2 regions of the Nocardia implantans genome follow, and region 1 is predicted to be linked to the other one. Evidence: riboswitches for the same ligand, from Rfam matches in the RefSeq annotation. Region 1 holds a riboswitch; the other holds the start of a gene.

Region 1 (4,410 bases):
GGGTTGATCCGCGATTCGGTGACCGTCTCGCTCTGCAGGCCCCAACGGTCGATCACCTGCTGATAGGCGCCGTGCTCGATGGCGTAGGCCAGTGCGTGCTGCACGGCGGTGATCAGCCCGTTGTCCTTCTTGGTGAGCACCGCGATCTCGCCTTGCAGCGCCTCGCCCGCACCGGAGAAGGTGCCGACGATCCTGGTCTGTTTCGCGGTGGCCGCGTGGTAGATCGCCGTCGGGTTCGGTCCGAGGTAGCCGTCCAGCCGCTGCGAGGCCAGCGCCAGGTAGTAGTCGGTGACCTGCTGGAAGTAGGCGATGTCGATCGGCGCCAGTCCCTCGGCCCGGTTCTGCTCGTTCCACTTGACCAGCAGCTGTTCCTGGTTGGTGCCGCTGCCGACGCCGATCCGCTTGCCCGCCAGGCTCGTGCGGTCCTTGTAGTCGAGCTTGCTCTGGATCGGCACCTCCAGCGCGACGTTGTCCTTGCGGTAGGTCGCGAAGTCGTACTTCTCCTTGCGTTCCTCGGTGACGGTGACGTTGGAGATGAACGCGTCCACCTCGCCGGAGTCCACCCGCACGAAGTTCTGCGACCAATCGGCCACCCGCGCGTCGAGTTTCAGGCCGAGGATGTCGGCGATCAGCGAGGCGAAGTCGACTTCCGAGCCGACCACCGTCTTGTCGTCGGTGGCGTAGAACCGCAGCGGCGGCGCCGCGCCGGCCGCGCCGGTCACCACCAGCGTGCCGCGGTCGCGGATCGCCTTCGGCACCTCGGCGGCGATGGCGTCGACCTTGGCCACCCTGATCCGGCCGGATTGGGCGGGGGAGAGGTCGAAGGTGATCGAACCGGCGGGCTGCGCGGCGTTGTCCGCCTCGGGTTCGGTGCAGCCGGTGGCCAGCAGCGCGACCGTGGTGGCGGCGACGGTGACCAGGGCGGAGAACTTCATCGGAAACCTGTTCGTCAACGGACTCGGGAAAGGAACGCGCGGGTGCGCGGGTGTTCGGGATGGTCGAGGACGGCCGAGGGCGGGCCCTGCTCGACGATGACGCCCTCGTCGAGGAACACCACGGTGTCGGCGACCTCACGGGCGAAACCGATCTCGTGGGTGACGATCACCAGCGCGGTGCCGCCGTGCGCCAGATCGCGGATCACGTCGAGCACCTCGCCGACCAGTTCCGGGTCGAGCGCGGAGGTCGGCTCGTCGAACAGGATCACGCGCGGGCGCAGCGCCAGCGCGCGGGCGATCGCCACTCGCTGCTGCTGCCCGCCCGACAGCCTGCGCGGATACGCGTCGGCCAGGTGTCCGATGCCGACCCGGTCCAGCAGCAGGCGCGCCTCGCGCTCCACCTCGGTCCGGTCGCGCCGCTGCGCCGACAGCGGCGCCAGCGTGACGTTGTCGAGCACGGTCAGGTGCGGGAACAGATTGAACTGCTGGAAGACGAAGCCGATCCGGGAGCGCTGCTTGCGCACCGCGTGGTCGGGCAGGGCGTGCAGGCGATCGCGGCGCAGCCGGTATCCGATCAGCTCGCCGTCGATGTGCACGGTGCCCGCGTCCAGCGTCTCCAGATGGTTGACCACGCGCAGCAGGGTGGACTTGCCGGACCCGGACGGGCCGATCACGGCCACCACCTCGCCGGAGCGCACGGTGAGATCGATGCCGCGCAGCACCTCGTGCGAGCCGAAGGACTTCCGCAGGCCGCGGACCCGCACGGCGGGTGCGGCGCTCATCGGGTCGCTCCGCGCGGTGCGGCGGGACCGGCCTCGGCGACCTCGCGCAGCTTCCGCCACGCGCGTCGCAGCGGCGTCGGCGGCGGCGTGCGGTGCGCGCCCTTGGCGTAGTGGCGTTCGATGTAGTACTGCGCCACCGACAGCACGGTGGTGAGCACGATGTACCAGACGGTCGCGACCATCAGCAGCGGCACCACCCGGCCGTTGCGCCCGTAGATCACCTGGACCTGGTAGAACAGTTCGGCGATCGCCATGACCGACACGATCGAGGTGCCCTTGAACAGGCTGATCACCTCGTTGGTCGCGTTCGGCAGGATCGAGCGCATCGCCTGCGGCATGACCACCGTGCGGAACTGCCGCAGCCGCGGAATCCCGAGCGCCGCCGCGGCTTCCAGCTGACCCGCGTCCACCGCGATGAACCCGGCCCGGATGATCTCCGCCGAATAGGCCGCCTGATGCAGCGCCAAGCCGATAACGGCGGCGGTGAAACCGCTGATCACCCCGTTCACCTCGAAGGTGAACAGCGCGGGCCCGAACGGGATGCCGACCGAAAGGGTCTGGTACAGGTAGGCGATGTTGAACCAGAACAGCAACTGCACGATCAGCGGGATCGAGCGGAACGCCCAGATGTAGACCCACGAGAGCACCCGCAGCACCGGGTTGTTCGACAGCCGGGCGATCGCGAGGGCGGTGCCGAGCAGAAAGCCCAGCGCCGTGCCCCATGCGGTCAGCTCCAGGGTGACCCGCAGCGCCGACAGCACCGACTTCGCTGTGATGTACCGCGCGAACGTCGGCCAGTCCCAGCCGGGGTTGGTGGCCAGGCCGTGCACGAACTGGGCGAGCACGATCAGGGCGACGGTGCTGACCACCCAGCGCCACGGATGCCGGGTCTTCGCGACGGTAGGCGTCGCGGCGCTCGCGACAGGGGCGGGCGTGCGGGTCGGGTCCGGTTCGTTCGGCGCGGCGGCCTCGGGGGCGGCGTCCGGCGCGGTGGACGCGCTCATGACGGGTCCTCGATGATCACTTCGGTTCCTCCATCGGTCCCGGCGGAAGCACCCGCACCCGGTGACCGGGGGGTTGCTGCGACGTCGACGAGCCAGGTCTCTCGGTCGCTCTGGATGGTTGGCGCCGACCCCCTGTCAACGGGTGTCAGGGGCGAGCCGAATCATGATGCCCAGCAAGGGAAGCATGGAACAAGAGAAGTAATCACCGTGAGCGTAGACCTTGCCCACGCGCGTGCATCGGATCCTTGTAGTAACCAGGCGTGCGCTGCTCGATCGAGGGCGCGGTGCAGGACAGGCGCTGCGGGACGATGCCGGTCCGATGCAGCATACGGGTATCACCGAGGCTGGGGAACGCCGGTGTGCGACGCTGAGGTCCGTTCCGGGCAAACAGGACTCGCCACGAAATTGCTGTGTGGAATCCCGGCTGATGAATGCGTTTGCCGGAGTACTGTCCCCCTCGATCGTTCCGCCGATGAGGAGGTTTCGTGACCATATTGCGCCGTCTGACCCAGTTGTCCGCTGTCGCGACCAGTTCGATGGCCCTCGTGTTCTCCGGGCCCGCCGCCGCGTTCGCGGCTCCGGACGTAACGCTTCCCGCATCCGCCGAGGACTCCGTGCCGATCGCCGCTCCCGGTGACCTGTTCGGCGCGTATCAAGCCGCGCTCGACGCGCTGCGCGCGCTCGGCATCCAGCCGTTCGCCTACCCCAGCGCGTCGGCGTTCTGCCTCGACAACACCACGGCCGGGCTGGCGCCCGCCGTGGCAGGCGCCATCCCGGGGCCGTGGCCGAAGAACACCGTCCAGATTCCCGGCCAGGATCTCAGCGCCGTCAAGGCCGGGCAAGCCATGTTCACCTTCGTGCCCTACGGCCTCGGGCCGGACGGTCCGAATACCGGAGGCATGCAAGTGGCCTGGCTCAATCTGAACACCGGCCGCGGCGGCACGGCCGCCATGGGACCGTTGCCCGAGGTCGCCCGCTCGATGATCCCCGCGGCCGTTCCCGCCGACCTGCGACCAGCCGCCGAGCAGGCGATCCGCGACTTCCTCGTCGCGTCGCTCCCGATGGGCGGGGTGCGTGCCGTTCCGGTGGACACCGGCAAGGGAACCGTGCTCGCCGCGGTCTTCGGCTCGGTGCAGAACGGCGCCAAGTCCTGCGTCTTCCTGCCGACCGTCGGAATCACGCCGGTGCCGTGAGGTTGCGGCCGCGGCTCGGCGCGATCAGGGAAGCGAGCGACCTTTCCAGCGCGCCGTGCCGCGGCGACGGGCCCGGTGCGACCGCGCCCACAGCAGCAGATACGCCGCCACCGACACCGGGTGCGCGACGGCGGCCGGCAGGTCAGATGGCCGCAGCGGGCCGCCGGTCTCGGTCGAACGGGCCAGCAGCCGCCCGGCGACGGCGGCGAGCCAGCCGATCGATCCGGTCGTTCGGGTCGCTCCACGGCCGAACACCGCCATCGCGGGCGGCGCCCAATAGGCAAAGGCGGCAATCAGTCCCACCGCCGCACCGCCAGCGATCGTGCCGTCGTAGGCCGACCAGAGCCAGCGGGTGTAGCCCGCGTCCAATTCCGCGGCGCCGCGATACATCCTGGTGCGGGCCGACGCTCCCGCGGCCACCAGAACCGTCGAGTGACCGGCTCGCCGCAGCGCACGGGCGATATCGAGGTCCTCGGTGACGCTCCCGGCCACCGCC
Region 2 (4,410 bases), on a different contig from region 1:
GCCCTCGGCGGAAACTTCGCATCGCGACCGCGGCAGCGGCGGCGGCGCTGGCCGCCGCGGCGGCGGTGTGGCTGGTGGCAGGCGGCATCGACAACGGGTCCGCGCCCGTCGCGAGCACGACCGACCGCGAAGCGATGGCGACCAATTCCTCGACCGGTGCGCAGTCCGCGAATCCTGGCCCCGCCACGCGCGACGGAAACTTCGCCTTCACCGTCACCGACGCGGCCACCGGAAGCGGTTCGCGCACGATCGTGACGCTTACCGTCACCAATGTGTCCGACCACGAACAGACTTGGTCCATCCCGGAGCAACGACTGGTCACCACCGGCGGGCGTTCGCTCCCGCCGGACGCGGCGGGCACCGCCGAGCTGAATCCGCCCGGCGACTTCGCGCGCATCGCTCCCGGCCGCGCCGGTACTTTCCGCCTAGCCTTCGACCTGCCCGGCAAGAACAAGAACGGCAAGAAGAACGACAAGAAGGACGAGGCCCCGAGCCATCTGGTCCTGCACGGCGATCCGTCGTCACCCGGCGTAACCGTGCCGATCCGCTGACCGCTCGGGCCACGGCTTCCCGGTCAGGCCAATGCTTGGTCGAGATCTTGGAGCAGGTCCTCCACGTCTTCCAAGCCCACCGAGATGCGCACGACGCCGTCGGTCAGGCCGATGGTGGCCCTGCCTTCGGGGCCCATGGCGCGGTGTGTGGTGGTCGCCGGGTGGGTGATCAGCGACTTCGCGTCACCGAGGTTGTTGGAGATGTCGACGACGCGCAACCGGTTGAGGACTTCGAACGCGCGCTTCTTTGCCTCGTTCTCGGGAGCGTTCAACTCGAAGGTGACTACGGTGCCGCCCCCGCTCATCTGGCCGGCGGCCAGCGCGTACTGCGGATGCGATTCCAGGAACGGGTACCGCACCCAGCTGACGGCCGGGTTGCTCTCCAGGAAGCGGGCGATGCGCAGGGCGGACTCCGTCGAATGGCGCACCCGCAGCGGCATCGTCTCCAAGCCTTTGAGCAGCGTCCACGCGTTGAACGGGCTCAGCGCGGGACCGGTGTGGCGCATCAGCGTTTTCACCGGCCCGTCGATGTAGTCCCGAGCCCCGAGTATCGCGCCGCCGAGCACGCGGCCCTGGCCGTCGATGTGCTTGGTGCCCGAGTAGACCACCACGTCGGCGCCGAGCTCGAAGCCGCGTTGCAGCAGCGGGGTGGCGAACACGTTGTCCAGCACGACCTTGGCGCCCGCCGCATGCGCCAGCTCGGTCACCCGCCGCACGTCGACCAGCGTCTGCATCGGGTTGGCCGGCGTCTCGAAGAAGACCGCCTGCGTGGGCACCGACAGCGCCTGCTCCCACTGGTCGAGGTCCTCGCCGTCGACGAAGACGGTCTCAACGCCCCAGCGCGGCAGGATCTCGTTGCACACCACGAAGCACGAGCCGAACAGGCTGCGCGCGGCGACCAGCCGGTCACCGGCGCCCAGCAGCGCGCCGAGCGCGGTGAACACCGCGGACATGCCGCTCGCGGTCGCGAAGCACGCCTCGGCGCCGTCGAGCAGGCGCATCCGCTCCTCGAACATGGCCACCGTCGGGTTGCCGTAGCGGGAGTAGACGAAGTGCTCGACCTCGCCGGTGAACGCGGCCTCGGCCGCCTCGGCGCTCTCGTAGACGAAGCCGGAGGTCAGGTAGAGCGCCTCCGCGGTCTCCTCGAAACCGGAGCGCCGCAGGCCGCCGCGCACGCCGAGCGTCGCGGGGCCGACGCCGTCGGGCAGCGGCTTGTCGAACGCGCCGCCGGTGATCACGACTGCCGCCACGGCAGTCCGAGAGCACGCCAGCCGGAGCCGCCGCGATGCCCGAATTCGTCGAGCGGGCCCTCGAAGCCCTCGAGCACGTTGTAGGAGGTGCGGTAACCCGCGGAGGTGGCGGCGATCGCCGCGCCCACCGAACGCTGACCGGAGCGACAGAGGAAGACCACCGGAGCCTCCGGGTCATGGCCGTCGAGCGCCTGCTTCAACTGCTCGACGAACGCCTCGTTGCGCGCGCCCGTCGAGTCGACCCACTCGATCAGCACGGTCGGCCGCTCGATCGAACTGGTGTCGGGGACGCCCACGAACTTCCATTCCGCTTCCGTCCGCACGTCCACCAAGACGGCTTCCGGATTGTTCTGCAACAGCTCCCATGCCTGCTGCGGGGTGATGTCACCGGCATAACTCATGTGCACCTCCTGTGAATCCGCACTTGCCGCGCCCGGGACCGAGGCGCCGCCAGGTCGTCACCCGGAGCACCCCACCGCGGAGGAGGGTTGCCGACCAGCAATGCCGGGGCTTGACACTGGTTCTCATGACCTTCGACTGAGATTGCACCGACCCGGGTCACCGTGTCAAACGGTGGCGCACCCTGCGCGAACGCTCAGGTGCACACCAGCCACTTGTCACCGGATCTGGTGAGATTCCAGGTCGTCGTCTTCTCCTGCCCGTCCACCTTCGTGGTGACGGTCGCCTTGCCCCGGTCGCCGTCCACCATGGGCGAGTCGATTTTCGTGATCTCGACCGGCTTTCCGGCGCCGTCCTGGCCCGCCAGCGGTGAGTGGGTCGCGTCGAAGCCCTGGCACGCGGTGCCGGGCGGCGGCACGGCGTCGCTGCGGTTGGAGCCGTCGACGAAGTTGCGGACGGCCGCCGCGATGCGGTCGGCCTCTGTGACATTTTTCTCAGCGGGCGAGAGCACACCGCCGAGCACGATCGCGATCAGCACGATCGCCGCGACCACCGCTGCGGCGACGAACGGGACCACCGAGCGTTTGTCGGTCTGGTCGACGCGGATGATCTCGTCCTCGTCCGCGGCGGGATGCTGTTCGGTCATGAGTCGATGATCCCTGGTCGGCGGCGGTATCGAGCGCTCGCCCCCCGGCTGCGGACCAGGCGCGACGCCGATCCGAAGCGAGGGGCGGCGATAGACCGGGCGCGAGCGGGTAGACGACGATCATGACCGTGGATGGCATCCGCCGGGTTCACGCACCGACGCGGGGCGGCATCGGCCATCCCGATAGAATCGCGGGACGGCGGCCTGCTGTCATAGCGAATCGGCAGCTCCACGCCGCGGCGAACGGAGCACCGTGCAGCCACGAGCCGGCAACGCCGGCGTCCGCACCGGACGGGTGCGACCGAGCCGGTGCGTCAACTTAGCCTAAGCTAAGCCCAGACGTCATTAATTGTTTCGACCATAAAGGTGCGCGTAAAGAGATGACCGAACAGAGTGCAGTAGAGGATGGCGGTGTCCGCGAGCCCTCCGTGGTGACGCAGGCTTCCTCCTCCGGGCCTGACGCGCACACCGCGAGGACCCGCCCGCTCCGCATCGCGATCGTGGGCGCCGGACCGGCCGGGATCTACGCCGCCGACGCATTGATGAAGTCCGACGCCGAGGTGTCGATCGACCTCTACGAGCGCATGCCCGCGCCGTTCGGCCTGATCCGCTACGGCGTCGCGCCCGACCACCCCAGGATCAAGGGCATCATCACCGCCCTGCACAAGGTCCTCGACAAGCCGCAGGTGCGCCTGCTCGGCAACATCGACTACGGCACCGACATCACCCTCGACGACCTGCGCGCCTTCTACGACGCGGTGATCTTCTCCACCGGAGCCAACGCCGACCGTGCCCTGCCCATCCCCGGCATCGACCTCGACGGCTCCTACGGCGCCGCCGACTTCGTCTCCTGGTACGACGGCCACCCCGACGTGCCGCGCACCTGGCCGTTGGACGCGGAGAAGGTCGCCGTTCTCGGCGTCGGCAACGTCGCCCTCGACGTCGCCCGCGTGCTGGCCAAGACCGGCGACGAGCTGCTGCCGACGGAGATCCCGCCGAACGTCTACAAGGGCCTCAAGGCCAACAAGGCCGTCGAGGTGCACGTCTTCGGCCGCCGCGGCCCGGCGCAGGCCAAGTTCACCCCGCTGGAGCTGCGCGAACTCGACCACTCGCCCACCATCGAAGTCATCGTCGACCCCGAGGACATCGACTACGACGAGGGCTCCGAGGCCGCGCGGCGGCACTCCAAGCAGGTCGACATGGTGGCCAACACGCTCGAGCAGTGGGCCATCCGCGACGCGGGCGACCGGCCGCACAAGCTGTTCCTGCACTTCTTCGAGTCCCCCGCCGAAATCCTCGGTGAGAACGGCAAGGTCGTCGGCCTGCGCACCGAGCGCACCCAGCTCGACGGCACCGGCAACGTCAAGGGCACCGGCGTGTTCAAGGACTGGGACGTGCAGGCGGTCTATCGCGCCGTCGGCTACCTGTCGCAGAACCTGACCAACCTGCCGTTCGACGATCAGGCCGGCACCGTGCCGAACGAAGCCGGTCGCGTGCTCGTCGACGAGAACGCCGACGGCGCCGCGCGCTACATGCCCGCCACCTACGTCACCGGCTGGATCAA

The links. Region 1 has a riboswitch for S-adenosylmethionine ahead of U3653_RS07610 (amino acid ABC transporter permease). Riboswitches for the same ligand answer to the same signal wherever they lie in the genome.
Region 2: linked by a shared signal. The riboswitch ahead of U3653_RS00465 (rhodanese-like domain-containing protein) and the one ahead of U3653_RS07610 (amino acid ABC transporter permease) in region 1 are both predicted to bind S-adenosylmethionine.

What each region holds. Positions count from the first base shown of each region.
Region 1 is NZ_JAYKYQ010000002.1:730,455-734,864, forward strand. Features, by position in the region: gene U3653_RS07600 (ABC transporter substrate-binding protein) at 1-935, opposite strand, end outside; gene U3653_RS07605 (amino acid ABC transporter ATP-binding protein) at 950-1,717, opposite strand; gene U3653_RS07610 (amino acid ABC transporter permease) at 1,714-2,721, opposite strand; SAM riboswitch class I at 2,749-2,842, opposite strand; gene U3653_RS07615 (hypothetical protein) at 3,207-3,914, shown strand; gene U3653_RS07620 (glycosyltransferase family 2 protein) at 3,939-4,410, opposite strand, start outside.
Region 2 is NZ_JAYKYQ010000001.1:93,376-97,785, forward strand. Features, by position in the region: gene U3653_RS00455 (serine/threonine-protein kinase) at 1-551, shown strand, start outside; gene U3653_RS00460 (O-succinylhomoserine sulfhydrylase) at 575-1,789, opposite strand; gene U3653_RS00465 (rhodanese-like domain-containing protein) at 1,786-2,202, opposite strand; SAM riboswitch class IV at 2,217-2,333, opposite strand; gene U3653_RS00470 (Rv0361 family membrane protein) at 2,397-2,846, opposite strand; gene U3653_RS00475 (FAD-dependent oxidoreductase) at 3,227-4,410, shown strand, end outside.